3 regions of the Mesorhizobium sp. M8A.F.Ca.ET.208.01.1.1 genome follow, and region 1 is predicted to be linked to each of the others. Evidence: predicted binding sites of a transcription regulator. Region 1 holds the regulator's gene; each other region holds the start of a gene.
What was found. The regulator PhoB, encoded in region 1, activates phosphate uptake and scavenging genes when phosphate is short. The targets are predictions, from matches to a motif close to TGTCATNNANCTGTCAT.
Positions count from the first base shown of each region.

Region 2: the regulator PhoB is predicted to act here: its motif matches at 2,671-2,687, upstream of phnC (phosphonate ABC transporter ATP-binding protein).
Region 3: the regulator PhoB is predicted to act here: its motif matches at 1,469-1,485, upstream of EN851_RS08940 (RNA degradosome polyphosphate kinase).

Region 1 is NZ_SRUT01000002.1:885,083-889,022, forward strand. It holds gene EN851_RS14795 (ROK family protein) at 1-1,216, shown strand, start outside; gene phoB (phosphate regulon transcriptional regulator PhoB) at 1,482-2,171, opposite strand; gene phoU (phosphate signaling complex protein PhoU) at 2,190-2,897, opposite strand; gene pstB (phosphate ABC transporter ATP-binding protein PstB) at 2,923-3,726, opposite strand; gene pstA (phosphate ABC transporter permease PstA) at 3,723-3,940, opposite strand, start outside.
Region 2 is NZ_SRUT01000002.1:581,565-585,504, reverse strand. It holds gene phnE (phosphonate ABC transporter, permease protein PhnE) at 1-661, opposite strand, end outside; gene phnD (phosphonate ABC transporter substrate-binding protein) at 717-1,625, opposite strand; gene phnC (phosphonate ABC transporter ATP-binding protein) at 1,735-2,592, opposite strand; gene EN851_RS13310 (DUF1868 domain-containing protein) at 2,722-3,432, opposite strand; gene EN851_RS13305 (DapH/DapD/GlmU-related protein) at 3,579-3,940, opposite strand, start outside.
Region 3 is NZ_SRUT01000001.1:1,736,619-1,740,558, reverse strand. It holds gene EN851_RS08950 (FAD-dependent monooxygenase) at 1-1,116, opposite strand, end outside; gene EN851_RS08945 (zinc-finger domain-containing protein) at 1,137-1,382, opposite strand; gene EN851_RS08940 (RNA degradosome polyphosphate kinase) at 1,550-3,742, shown strand; gene ppx (exopolyphosphatase) at 3,742-3,940, shown strand, end outside.

The DNA of each region.
Region 1 (3,940 bases):
GCGCCGGCGCAACCGCGCAATGGTGATTGCAGCCGTGCGCCGGGATGGTCAGCCCTCGCGCACCGAGATCGCCGCCACCACTGGCCTCAGCCACTCGACCATATCGGCGATATCCGCCGACCTGATCGGCGAAGGTATCCTGACCGAAGGCAAGCCGAACGAGGCCGGCTCACTCAAACGTGGCCGGCCGCAGGTTGGCCTCGGCCTCAACCCCGAGGCCGCGGCTGTGATGACCGTGGTGCTGTCGCTGAATTTCCTATCCGTCGCCGTCATCGATTATGCCGGCCAGGTGGTCGCCGAGGAGCAGCGCCGGCTGGACACGCTGACCATGTCGCGCGAGGCGCTGATCGGCGAATGCACGGCAATAGTGCGCCGCCGCATCGAGGACCCCGATCTCGATATCCGCAGTGTTGCCCGCATCGCGCTGGCGATCCAGGGCATCACCGACACCAAGGCGCGTGCCATGCTGTGGTCGCCGATCACGCCGCAGACGGACATTGCCTTCGCCGACATACTCGAAGCCGAATTCGGCATCCCCGCCACCATGGAGAACGACTGCAACATGATGGCGGTGGCGTTGCGCTGGCGCGACCCTCAACGCTACCGCGACGACTTCATCGCCATCCTGCTCTCGCACGGCATCGGCATGGGCCTGGTGCTCAAGGGCGAACTGTTCACCGGCACCCATTCATCGGGCGGCGAATTCGGCCACATGATCCATCGCCCGGGCGGCGCGCTCTGCCGTTGCGGGCGGCGCGGCTGCGTCGAGGCCTACGCCGGCAACTATGCCATCTGGCGTAATGCCAGGCAGCTTGGCGAGGACGCCGAACCGGTCGCCGATGTCAGCGACGCGCAGATGCGGACACTCGCCGCGACGGCAAGGGAGAAAGACGGACCGGAGCGCGAAGCCTATCGCAAGGCGGGCGAGGCGCTGGGCTATGGGCTGGGCAGCCTGTTCGCGTTGATCGACCCGGCGCCGGTCGCCATGGTCGGTGTCAGTGCCGCCGCCTTCGATCTGATCGAGCCGGCCTTGCGCGAGGCCATCGCCCAGACCGCCGGCGGCCAGCATTCGGAATCGATTTCCTTCGACACCGAGCCGAACGAACTGCCGCTCATTCGCGAAGGCTGCGCCATGCGCGCCTTGACCTTCGTCGACCAGGAGATTTTCGCGCCGGGCGTGCAGGCGAGAGGCAGTGCTGGGAAGAGCGTGGCCTGAGCGAACGCTCCGGTGAATCACCACCAATGCTGGAGGTTGGCCGAGCGCCCTCAAGGTCGTGATCCCTGGGCGGAGCAGCCGCGAAGCGGCGTCGCGGAGACCCTGGGATCCATGCCGTGACCTCGATCGTAGAGTGCAACGGTGCAGAATTCTGCACTGCGGCGACGCGTCGAGGTCCCGGCATCGATCCTCGGGTCTGCGCCGCGTCGCTTCGCTCCTTGCTCCGCTCGTGGATGACGAAGTCAGGGGCGTAGCCGCCCTCGACCTAGTCTTCCCTGATCGCGTAGCCCGCGCCGCGAATGGTGCGGATGACGTCGGGCATGCGGCCATTGTTGACCGCCTTGCGCAGCCGGCCGACATGCACGTCCACCGTGCGCTCGTCGATATAGATCGTCTCGCCCCAGACATTGTCGAGCAACTGGCTGCGCGAGAACACCCGGCCGGGATGGCGCATCATGAATTCGAGCAGCCGGAACTCGGTCGGTCCGAGCCGGATTTCGCTCTTCTTGCGATAGACCCGGTGCGATTCACGGTCGAGCACGATGTCGCCGACCTTGAGCACGCTGGACAGCACTTCCGGCTTGGCGCGACGCAGCAGCGCCTTGACCCGGGCCATGAATTCCGGCGTCGAGAACGGCTTGACCAGATAGTCGTCGGCGCCGGTCGAAAGGCCACGCACGCGGTCGCTCTCCTCACCGCGCGCCGTCAGCATGATGATCGGCAACCTCTCGGTCTCGGGCCGCATTCGCAGGCGCCGACAGAGTTCGATGCCGGAAACAGCCGGCACCATCCAGTCGAGCACCAGGAGGTCGGGCACATTCTCCTGGAGGCGGATCTCGGCTTCGTCGCCGCGCGGCACCACCTCGACCTGGTAGCCTTCCGATTCCAGATTGTAGCGGAGGAGCACGCCGAGCGGCTCCTCGTCCTCCACCACCATGATGCGTGGCGCGATCATTGGCAGATCATCCTATCGTCAAGCCGCCGGCGCCGACATCGCCGTCTCGTCCTGCTTCGGACGATTGGCGGGCAGTTGCGTTCCGGTCAGCACATAATACGCATTCTCGGCGATGTTGGTCACATGGTCGCCGATGCGCTCGAGATTCTTGGCGCAGAACAAGAGATGCGTGCAAGCCGTGATGTTGCGCGGATCCTCCATCATGTAGGTCAGCAGTTCGCGGAACACCGAGGTGTATTTGACGTCGATGCGTTCGTCGTCATTCCTGAGCTTGGCGAGGGCGGCGGCATCGCCGGCCGCATATTCCTCGACCACGCCCTGCACCTGGATCAGCACCAGCTGCGCCATGGAATCGATCGAGTGCGACAGGTCGCGCGGCGTCGCGGTGAGGCCGACGGAACCGACGCGCTTGGCGATGTTCTTGGCAAGGTCGCCGATGCGCTCGAGGTCGCCCGCCATGCGGATCGAGCCGACGACATGACGCAGATCGTCGGCCATCGGCTGGCGCTTGGCGATCAGGGTGATGGCGCGGTCGTCGAGTTCGCGCTGGCGCGCATCCATGATGGCGTCGTCGGAGACGACGCGCTGTGCCAGCGCGTTGTCGGAATTCAGCAGAGCCTTGGTGGCGCCGCCGACCATCGTGCCGGCGAGATCGCCCATGTCGCTGATCAGCCTGCTGATCTGTCCGAGATCCTCATCGAAGGCTGCGACTGTGTGTTCGGCCATGATCCTGGTCCTCGTATGCGTGATATCAGCCGAAGCGGCCGGTGATGTAGTCCTGCGTGCGCTTCTCGCGAGGCGACGTGAAGATCTTCTCGGTCTTGTCGAATTCGACCAGTTCGCCCAGATACATGAACGCCGTCTGGCGCGACACGCGCGCCGCCTGCTGCATGTTGTGGGTGACGATGACGATCGTGTAGTCGGCCTGCAGCTCGTCGATCAGTTCCTCGATCTTGGCGGTCGACAGCGGATCGAGCGCCGAGGCTGGTTCGTCGAGCAGGATGACTTCCGGCTTCACCGCCACGGTGCGGGCGATGCAAAGACGCTGCTGCTGGCCGCCCGACAGGCTGAGGCCGCTGGCGTTGAGCTTGTCCTTGACCTCGGTCCACAATGCCGCGCGCTTCAGCGCCTGTTCGACACGGCCGTCCATCTCGGACTTGCTGATCTTCTCGTAGAGACGGACGCCGAAAGCGATGTTCTCGTAGATCGACATCGGGAACGGCGTCGGCTTCTGGAACACCATGCCGATCTTGGTGCGCAGGAGATTGAGATCCTGCGAGCGGTCGAGGATGTTCTGGCCGTCGAGCAGCACCTGGCCGTCGGCGCTCTGCTTCGGGTAGAGCTCGTAGATGCGGTTGAAGACGCGCAGCAGCGTCGACTTCCCGCAGCCCGACGGGCCGATGAAGGCGGTGACGCTGCGCTCGGGCAGCGACAGGCTGATATCCTTCAACGCCTTCGACTGGCCGTAGTAGAAGTTGAGGTTCTTGACCTCGATCTTGGCCTTATCCACGGCCACTTCGGGCGTGTTCAACTCGGTGGACAACATCGGTTTCATCTGTCCTCTCTGCGTCCGGTAAGGCTGCGGGCGAAAATGCTCAGGCCGAGAACCGTCAGGGTGATTATGAGTGCGCCGGTCCATGCCAGTTGCTGCCATTCCTCATAGGGGCTGAGAGCGAACTGGAAGATGGTGACAGGCAGGCTGGCCATCGGCGCGTTGAGATTGCTCGACCAGAACTGGTTGTTGAGCGCGGTGAAGAGCAGCGGCGCCG
Region 2 (3,940 bases), 300 kb from region 1:
CCGCCGTCAGGCCTTCCTCGGCGCGCATGTCGATGTTCTCGTTGATCTCGTAGAACAGCTTGCCGAGTGCGCCGATCGAATGCAGGCCGATGGCGATTATGGCGGCGATCGGACCGGTCGAGACGATTGCCGCGAAGAGGCCGGCGATGACGATTTCCGGAAAGGCACGCAGCAATTCCATGAAACGCTTGACCACCAGCCTCAGTGCCGGATGGGGCGTCAGGTTGCGTGCCGCGATGAAGGAAAAAGGCACCGCGAAGATGAAGCCGATGAAGGTCGAAACCAGCGCCACGTTCACCGTGGTCAGCATCAGTTCGAAATATTCGGGGACGTAGAAACCGCCCCAGATATAGATGCGGCCAAGCGGGAAGTTGAATTCCTGGGTGCCGGTATCATGCGGCGAGGCGATGTCGAACAGCGCTCGCCAGACGTCGTTCCAGTCTTTCGGGACCAGCCAGCTCAGGAAATCCAGTATCTGCGGCAGCCGGTCGAAGAAATGCCCGGCATTGGCTTCGTCGGCGAACCACATGCTGGAAAGCATCGCGGCAAGCAGGAGGCCGACGCCGAGCACGGTATAGAACCGGCGCAGCGACGTCTGGCGTCGCCAGGTATCGGCCGTCTGGTGAATGCCGTCGGAGGGGGCTGTCACGGAAAGGGTCATGATCGGAGATGCAAAAAGGGCGGTGTTTTGAACACCGCCCCTTCCGATTTCGCCGTTAGCCGCCGATGGCTGCCTTACGGGCTTCGACGATGACGTTGTAGAAGTCGGGCTTCACCGGAACGTAGCCGGTAAAATCGCCGCCTTCGACGCCTTCGAAGCAAGCCTTGTCCTTCTTGGGCAGATCAGTGAAGAAGGCGGTCAGCTTGGCGGTCATGTCGTCGCCGAGCGCGGTGCGCACGACCAGCGGGCCGTTCGGGATCAGGCCCGAGCGCCAGACTTCGACGAAGTCGTTGGGGTCGACGGCGCCCTTGGCGACTTCCTTGTGGAAAGTGCCGGAGGTGTAGCCGTTCTTGAAGTCGCCGATGCCCGAGGAATCGTCAACCGCGACGTCGACCTTGCCATCACGCACGGCCAGAACGTTGTTTTCGTGGCCGCCATTGAACTGGGTCGAAGCGAAGAAGGTCTCGTTCGAAGCGCCAGTGTCCTTCGGAATCTGGGTCAGCGGGATCAAATAGCCGGAAGTCGAATCCGGATCGGCATAGCCGAGCTTCTTGCCCTTGGCCGACTTGATGTCGGTGATCCCCGAGGTCTTCAGCGCCAGGCCGATCGAATAATAGCCGGTGGCGCCGTCGGTCTGCTTGGTGGTGAGGATCGGGGTGACCGCCTTCGGGTCCTTGAGATAGACGCTGGCGTAGCCGGAAGCGCCGAGTTCGGCGAAGTCGAGCGTGCCGCCGAGCAGGCCCTGGATGACGCCGTCATAGTCGGCGGCGGGGAACAGCGAAACCTTTTCGAAGCCGAACTCGGTCTTCAGGTGATCGGCCAGGCACTGGTAGTTGCGCAGCCGGTCGGTTTCGTTTTCGCCGCCGAGAATGCCGACGCGAAATTCCTTCATGTCGGCGGCGTGGGCCATGCTGGTGGCCATGGCGAGCACCGAAACGGCACCGAAAACCATCTTCCTGAACATTGATGTCTCTCCTGTAAGTTCCGGCCCCGCGCCGGCAGCGTTCTTGATCTTGACAAGTGCCCTTGACGCGGGCGGACGATCCAGGCGCTCGCTATGGCCCGTAACGGGCTCAGTACCCCGGGAATGCGGGTTCGAGCGGTCCGGCGGATGCGGCGATTTTCTGCTTGTAGGCAACGCTGGTGGAGGTGATGGCCTCCGATATCTCGCCGCCAGTGCTGTCGGCGCCGTACACAAGACGCACAGCTTCGCGGTTGAGCTCTTCGGGCGGCCCGTCGAAGACGACCTTGCCGGCGGCCATGCCGATGATGCGGTTGCAATAGGTGCGGGCGGTATCGAGCGTATGAAGATTGGTGACGACGGTTATGCCTTCGCGCAGATTGATGTCCTGCAGCGAATCCATCACCACCTTGGCGTTGAGCGGGTCGAGCGAGGCGATCGGCTCGTCGGCCAGGATCACCCTGGGCCGCTGCATCATGGCGCGGGCGATGGCGACCCGCTGCTGCTGTCCGCCCGACAAGGTGCCGGCGGGCTGAAGTGCGGTGCGGGCGATGTCGAGCCGCTCGAGCGCGGCGACCGCTTCCGCGCACTCGGCGCGCGAAAACATGCCGAGAAGGTTGGACAGGGTCGAACGGTGGTTCAATTTGCCGAGCAGCACGTTGGTCAGCACGTCGAGGCGCGGTACCAGGTTGAACTGCTGGAAAATCATGGCGCAGTCGCGCTGCCAGCGGCGCAGCGGCGAGCCGCGCAACCGGGAAACCTCGGCGCCGTCAAAAAAAATCGACCCCTGGCTGGGGTCGACGAGACGGTTGATCATGCGAAGAAGAGTCGATTTGCCTGCGCCCGAACGACCAATGACACCAACCATCTGCCCCTGCGGGATCGAGATGTTGACGTCGCTGACGGCGGTGTTCTTGCCAAATCGTCGGCTGACGCCGCGGATTTCGAGCGTGGCAGAGCTTGCTGACATGGGCTGGTTCCAGTCCGGTCCATATTGATCGTCAGGCACTCGCCTAACGCAGCCACATGAACCTGCCATGTCGCCAGCATGTCAGTTTTGTTACGCTCCACAGATACGACGGCCGCGTCCTGCTGGCGATCAGCCGAGCACCAGCAATTCCTCGAAATGCTTCATGTCGCGGAATGCGCAGAAGGCGGGCGGCTTGATCTCGATCACCGGGGCCTCCCGGCCGAAAAGCGCCAGGCTCTCATCGAACAGCGCCTGCCAGGCAGCAGCCCTGTCGTCGGCGAGACGCTGGATCTGATAGGCGAAGGTGACGTGGAAGACGTAGCCGTCATGGTCGGGGTGCCGGTAGCCGAACGGCACAACCAGTGCATCGCGCCATGCACGCATGATGCGCACATCCTCGTCGGTCGCGCCGGCAACGGTGAGGCCGGTCGGCACGATCTCGACCACCTTGATATTGAACGGGCCGGCGCCCTCGAAACCTCTCAGGCGCTCCAGATAGAGGCGGGTCATGGCGTCGATGCCGGTGTCGAGCGGAACGTCGCGCGGCCAGAAGGGCAAGCGGCGGCGATATTCGATGATGCCCTGGAACAGCGTCATGTGCAGGCTGGAAACCGGCGTGAAGGCGAGGCGGTCGGCGTCCGGCATCGCCATCATCCGATCGCGCACAGCAAGCACAACGGCTTCCGATGGTGAGCCGCTGACCAGATGGCTGACGACGGTATTGCCGGGTTCGATCAGGAAATTGCCGGAAGTGTCATAACGCGTGCCGAGATGTGTCGGCGGCATCGGATTGGAGCCGGCAAAGAATCCAGCGAGCGAGGGTCTGACAGTGTCGGGCATGGAGATCTCCTTGGGAGATGGCGTCCTGTCCGAGTCCTGTGTCAGGGATATGAACAGGACCGCCATATGACGATGATGTGAGCGGCTATGTCTCTTCACCTGACACAATTCCAGGAAAACCGGTTCTCCCTTTTCCTGGAATTGTCCTATCCCTCGTACTTCTCCAGGAACGCCTCGGCGGACAGTTCGCGGAAATCGTCGAGCGAGGCTCGCAGCCTGGCATGGTCCCAATCCCACCAGGCAAGCGCCTGGTAGCGTTCGGCGGTGCGGCGGTCGAAGCGCTCGCGGATCGGTTTGGCCGGCACGCCGGCGACGATGGTGTAGGGCGCGACGTCCCTGGAGACGACCGCTCCGGCGCCAACGGCGGCACCGTCGCCGACGGTCACGCCGGGCAGGACGGTCGAGCCGTGGCCGAGCCAGGTGTCGTGGCCGATGTTGACGCGCTTGGCGCGACGCTCAGCGAAGAATTCGCTCTCATGCTCGGCGTCATCCCAATAGTCCGACGCGC
Region 3 (3,940 bases), on a different contig from region 1:
CCAGGCGAGGCGGTTGAGCGCGCCGCGTTTCAGTACCTTTTCGATGCGCGGTCGTCTCAGCTTCTCCCAGATGGTGAGGCTTTGCGTCAGGTCGCCGGGGAAGTCGGCGACCAGGCTGGCGAGCATCGCGGCGTCCTCGATCGCCATCGCGGCACCTTGTGCCGCGAACGGCGTCATTGCGTGCGCGGCGTCGCCGATCAGCGCGATGCCGGCTGGCATTGTCCAAGGCTGTCTCTGTTCGACGGTATGCAGCGGCCAGGTCAGCCACGGGCCGGCTATTTCCACCAGCTTCACGAGTCCTGGCGCGGTGCCGCGCATGGCGGCGGCGAGTATGCCGGGATCGGCATGGCCGGACCAGCCCTCGGTAATGCGCTCGCCTTTGGTGAAGGCGACGAGGTTGAATGCGTCGCCCTTACTGACGGGATAGACGACCATGTGGAAACCCGTATGCAGGAAAGTCGTGACGCAATCGGCTGCACCGATCGCGGCGAAGGCCCGCCCGGCGCTGCTGTCTGCCGCGACGGTGGTGCGCCAGGCCAACTCTCCCGAAAAACGGCTTCTTGGCGATGCCATCCTTTGTGCATCGACAAGCTCGCGCACCGACGACCAGACGCCATCGGCGCCGACCAGCAAGGAGCCTTGTTCCTCCGCCGTATTGCCACCGATCTCGACGGTCGCCGTGACACCATGGCTGCCAGTCGCAATTCTTTGGACGCGCGCCCCGACGGTGAGATGGATATCAGGTATCTCGGCAACCCGTGCCATCAACGCGCTCTGCACATCGGCCCGGTGGGCGACGAGATAGGGCGCGCCCCAGCGGCTCTCGCCGGCTTCCCCTAGCGGCACGCGCGCCAGTTGGCGCAACGTCCTTGCGTCCTTCAATACCACGGCCTCCGGCCTTACCACCGCCGACAGCAGTCGGTCGAGCACGCCGAGTTGACGAAGGATGCGTGTCGCATTGGGAGAGAGCTGGATGCCCGCGCCGACCGCTTCAAGGCGCTGCGCCTGCTCGAACACCTGCACGGGATAACCGCGTTCGGCGAAGGCAACCGCCGCGGTCAGTCCGGCAATGCCAGCTCCGGCGATGACGACTTGCCGGGAGCGCGTGTCGTCCATCCGGTTTGCCGCGAAAGGCTTCAGGCGGCCTGGTCGATGTAGAGGCAGCCCGCGGGCAGGGTTTCCGTCGCCTTCAGCTTTGGCGAATAGCGGTAGAGGGTCGAGCAGTAGGGGCAGACTTTCTCATTGTCGTCGCCCATGTCGAGAAACACATGCGGATGATCGAAAGGCGGGTTGGCGCCCGTGCACATGAATTCCTTGACCCCGATATCGATTGCCGGATGGCCCGCATCGTTCTGGAAATGGGGAATGGAACCGCCTGCCATCGTCGTCTCCTTAACGCAGTCTCTCTGCATCTGGATCATATCAAGCCTGTTTGCAAGTTCGATGAAATCAAACTGTCGCAAAAGCCTGTCAGAGAACTGTCGCAAAAGCCTGCCACAGGATAAGTTAAGCCGGTTAACCGGCTAAAGCGGGCGGAAGATCAGGAATCATGAACGAATTGAAGCCGGTACAGAGCGAATTCAACAACGTCACGGCAGCGAGCCCGGAAGGCAATCCGGACCGTTTCGTCAACCGCGAGTTCTCCTGGCTGCAGTTCAATCGCCGCGTTCTCGAAGAATCGCTGAACACCCATCACCCGCTGCTGGAGCGCGTCCGCTTCCTGTCGATCTCGGCCGCCAATCTCGACGAGTTCTTCATGGTGCGCGTCGCCGGCCTTGCCGGCCAGGTGCGCGAGGGCATCGTGCTGAAGAGCCCGGACGGACGCACCCCCGAACAGCAGCTCGAACAATTGCTGCGTGAAGTCGAGCGGCTGCAGGAAGACCAGCAGAAGAGCCTTTCGGCACTCACGGTTCTGCTCAACAAGGAAGGCATCGAGAGCATCACCCGCGATGCGCTGACCAAGGACGAAAAGGTCTGGCTGGAAGAGCATTTCCAGGACCAGGTGTTTCCGGTGCTCACCCCGCTGTCGATCGACCCGGCGCATCCGTTCCCGTTCATTCCCAATCTCGGCTTCTCCATGGCGCTGCAGCTTCGCCACCGCAAGAATGGCGAGGAGATGAGCGCATTGCTGCGCCTGCCGGTGGCGCTGAAGCGCTTTATCCGCCTTCCGGACCGCAAGAACCATGTCCGCTTCATTCCGCTGGAGGAGGCGGTCGGCCTTTACATCGGCAAGCTGTTCCCCGGCTACGAGGTCAAGGGCTCCGGCACGTTCCGCATCATCCGCGACAGCGATATCGAGGTCGAAGAGGAGTCGGAAGACCTTGTGCGGCTGTTCGAAACGGCGCTGAAGCGTCGCCGCCGCGGTTCGGTTATCCGCATCGAGTTCGACATGCTGATGCCGGGGGAATTGCGCGATTTCGTCGCCGGCGAGCTTGGTGTCTCGTCGAGCCGCATCAGCGTGCTCACCGGGCCGCTGGCGCTCAGCCAGATCTCCGAGATCGTCTCCGTTCCCCGCGACGACCTGAAGTTCACGCCCTACAACCCACGCTTTCCCGAACGCATCCGCGAGCATGGCGGCGACTGTTTTGCCGCCATCCGCGAGAAAGACATCGTCGTTCATCATCCCTACGAGTCGTTCGACGTGGTGGTGCAGTTCCTGCGCCAGGCAATGGCCGACCCCGAAGTTGTGGCGATCAAGCAGACGCTCTATCGCACCTCCAACGACAGCCCGATCGTGCGTGCGCTGGTCGACGCGGCCGAGGCTGGCAAGTCGGTGACGGCGCTGGTCGAGCTCAAGGCGCGTTTCGACGAGGAAGCCAACATCCGCTGGGCGCGCGATCTCGAACGTGCCGGCGTGCAGGTCGTGTTCGGGTTCCTCGAACTCAAGACCCATGCCAAGATGTCGCTGGTGGTACGGCGCGAGGACGGCAAGCTGCGCAACTACGTCCATCTCGGCACCGGCAATTACCATCCGGTGACGGCACGCATCTACACCGACCTGTCCTTCTTCACCACCGATCCGACGATTGCCCGCGACGTCGCCCAATTGTTCAATTTCATCACCGGCTATGCCGAGCCGACCGCCGAAATGCGACTGGCGATCTCGCCCTTCACGCTGAGGAACCGCATCCTCCAGCACATTTCAGCCGAGATCACCCATGCGTTGGAGGGGCGGCCGGCGCGCATCTGGATGAAGATGAACGCGCTCGTCGACCCCATCATCATCGATGCGCTCTACGATGCCAGCCGCGCCGGTGTGGAAATCGACCTCGTCGTGCGCGGCATATGCTGTCTGCGGCCGCAAGTGCCGGGCCTGTCGGAGAACATCAGGGTCAAGTCGATCGTCGGCCGGTTCCTCGAGCACAGCCGTATCTATTGCTTCGGCAACGGCCATGGCCTTCCCTCGGACGAGGCGATTATCTACATCTCCTCGGCCGACCTGATGCCGCGCAATCTCGACCGCCGCGTCGAGACCATGGTGCCGATCACCAATCCAACTGTGCATGAACAGATTCTGGGCCAGATCATGCTGGGCAACATCATGGACAATCAGCAAAGTTTCGACGTATTGGCTGATGGAACCTCCCGGCGCGTGGTGCTGGAGGAGGGCGAGGAACCGTTCAACGCGCAGGAATATTTCATGACCAATCCGAGCCTGTCGGGACGGGGTGACGCGCTGAAATCGCATGCGCCCAAGCGAATCGCGCAGTTCAAGCGCCGCAAGAAGAACGCCACCACCTGATGCTGTTCAATTCCCAGGGCCGGCTGCAGGACCGCCGACCGCTGTCCATCATCGACATCGGATCCAATTCGATCCGTCTTGTCGTCTATGAGGGGCTGGCGCGTTCGCCGACCGTGCTGTTCAACGAAAAGATGCTGGCCGGCCTCGGCCGCGGCATCGTCTCGACAGGGAAGCTCGACCCCGAAGGGGTGGCGCGTT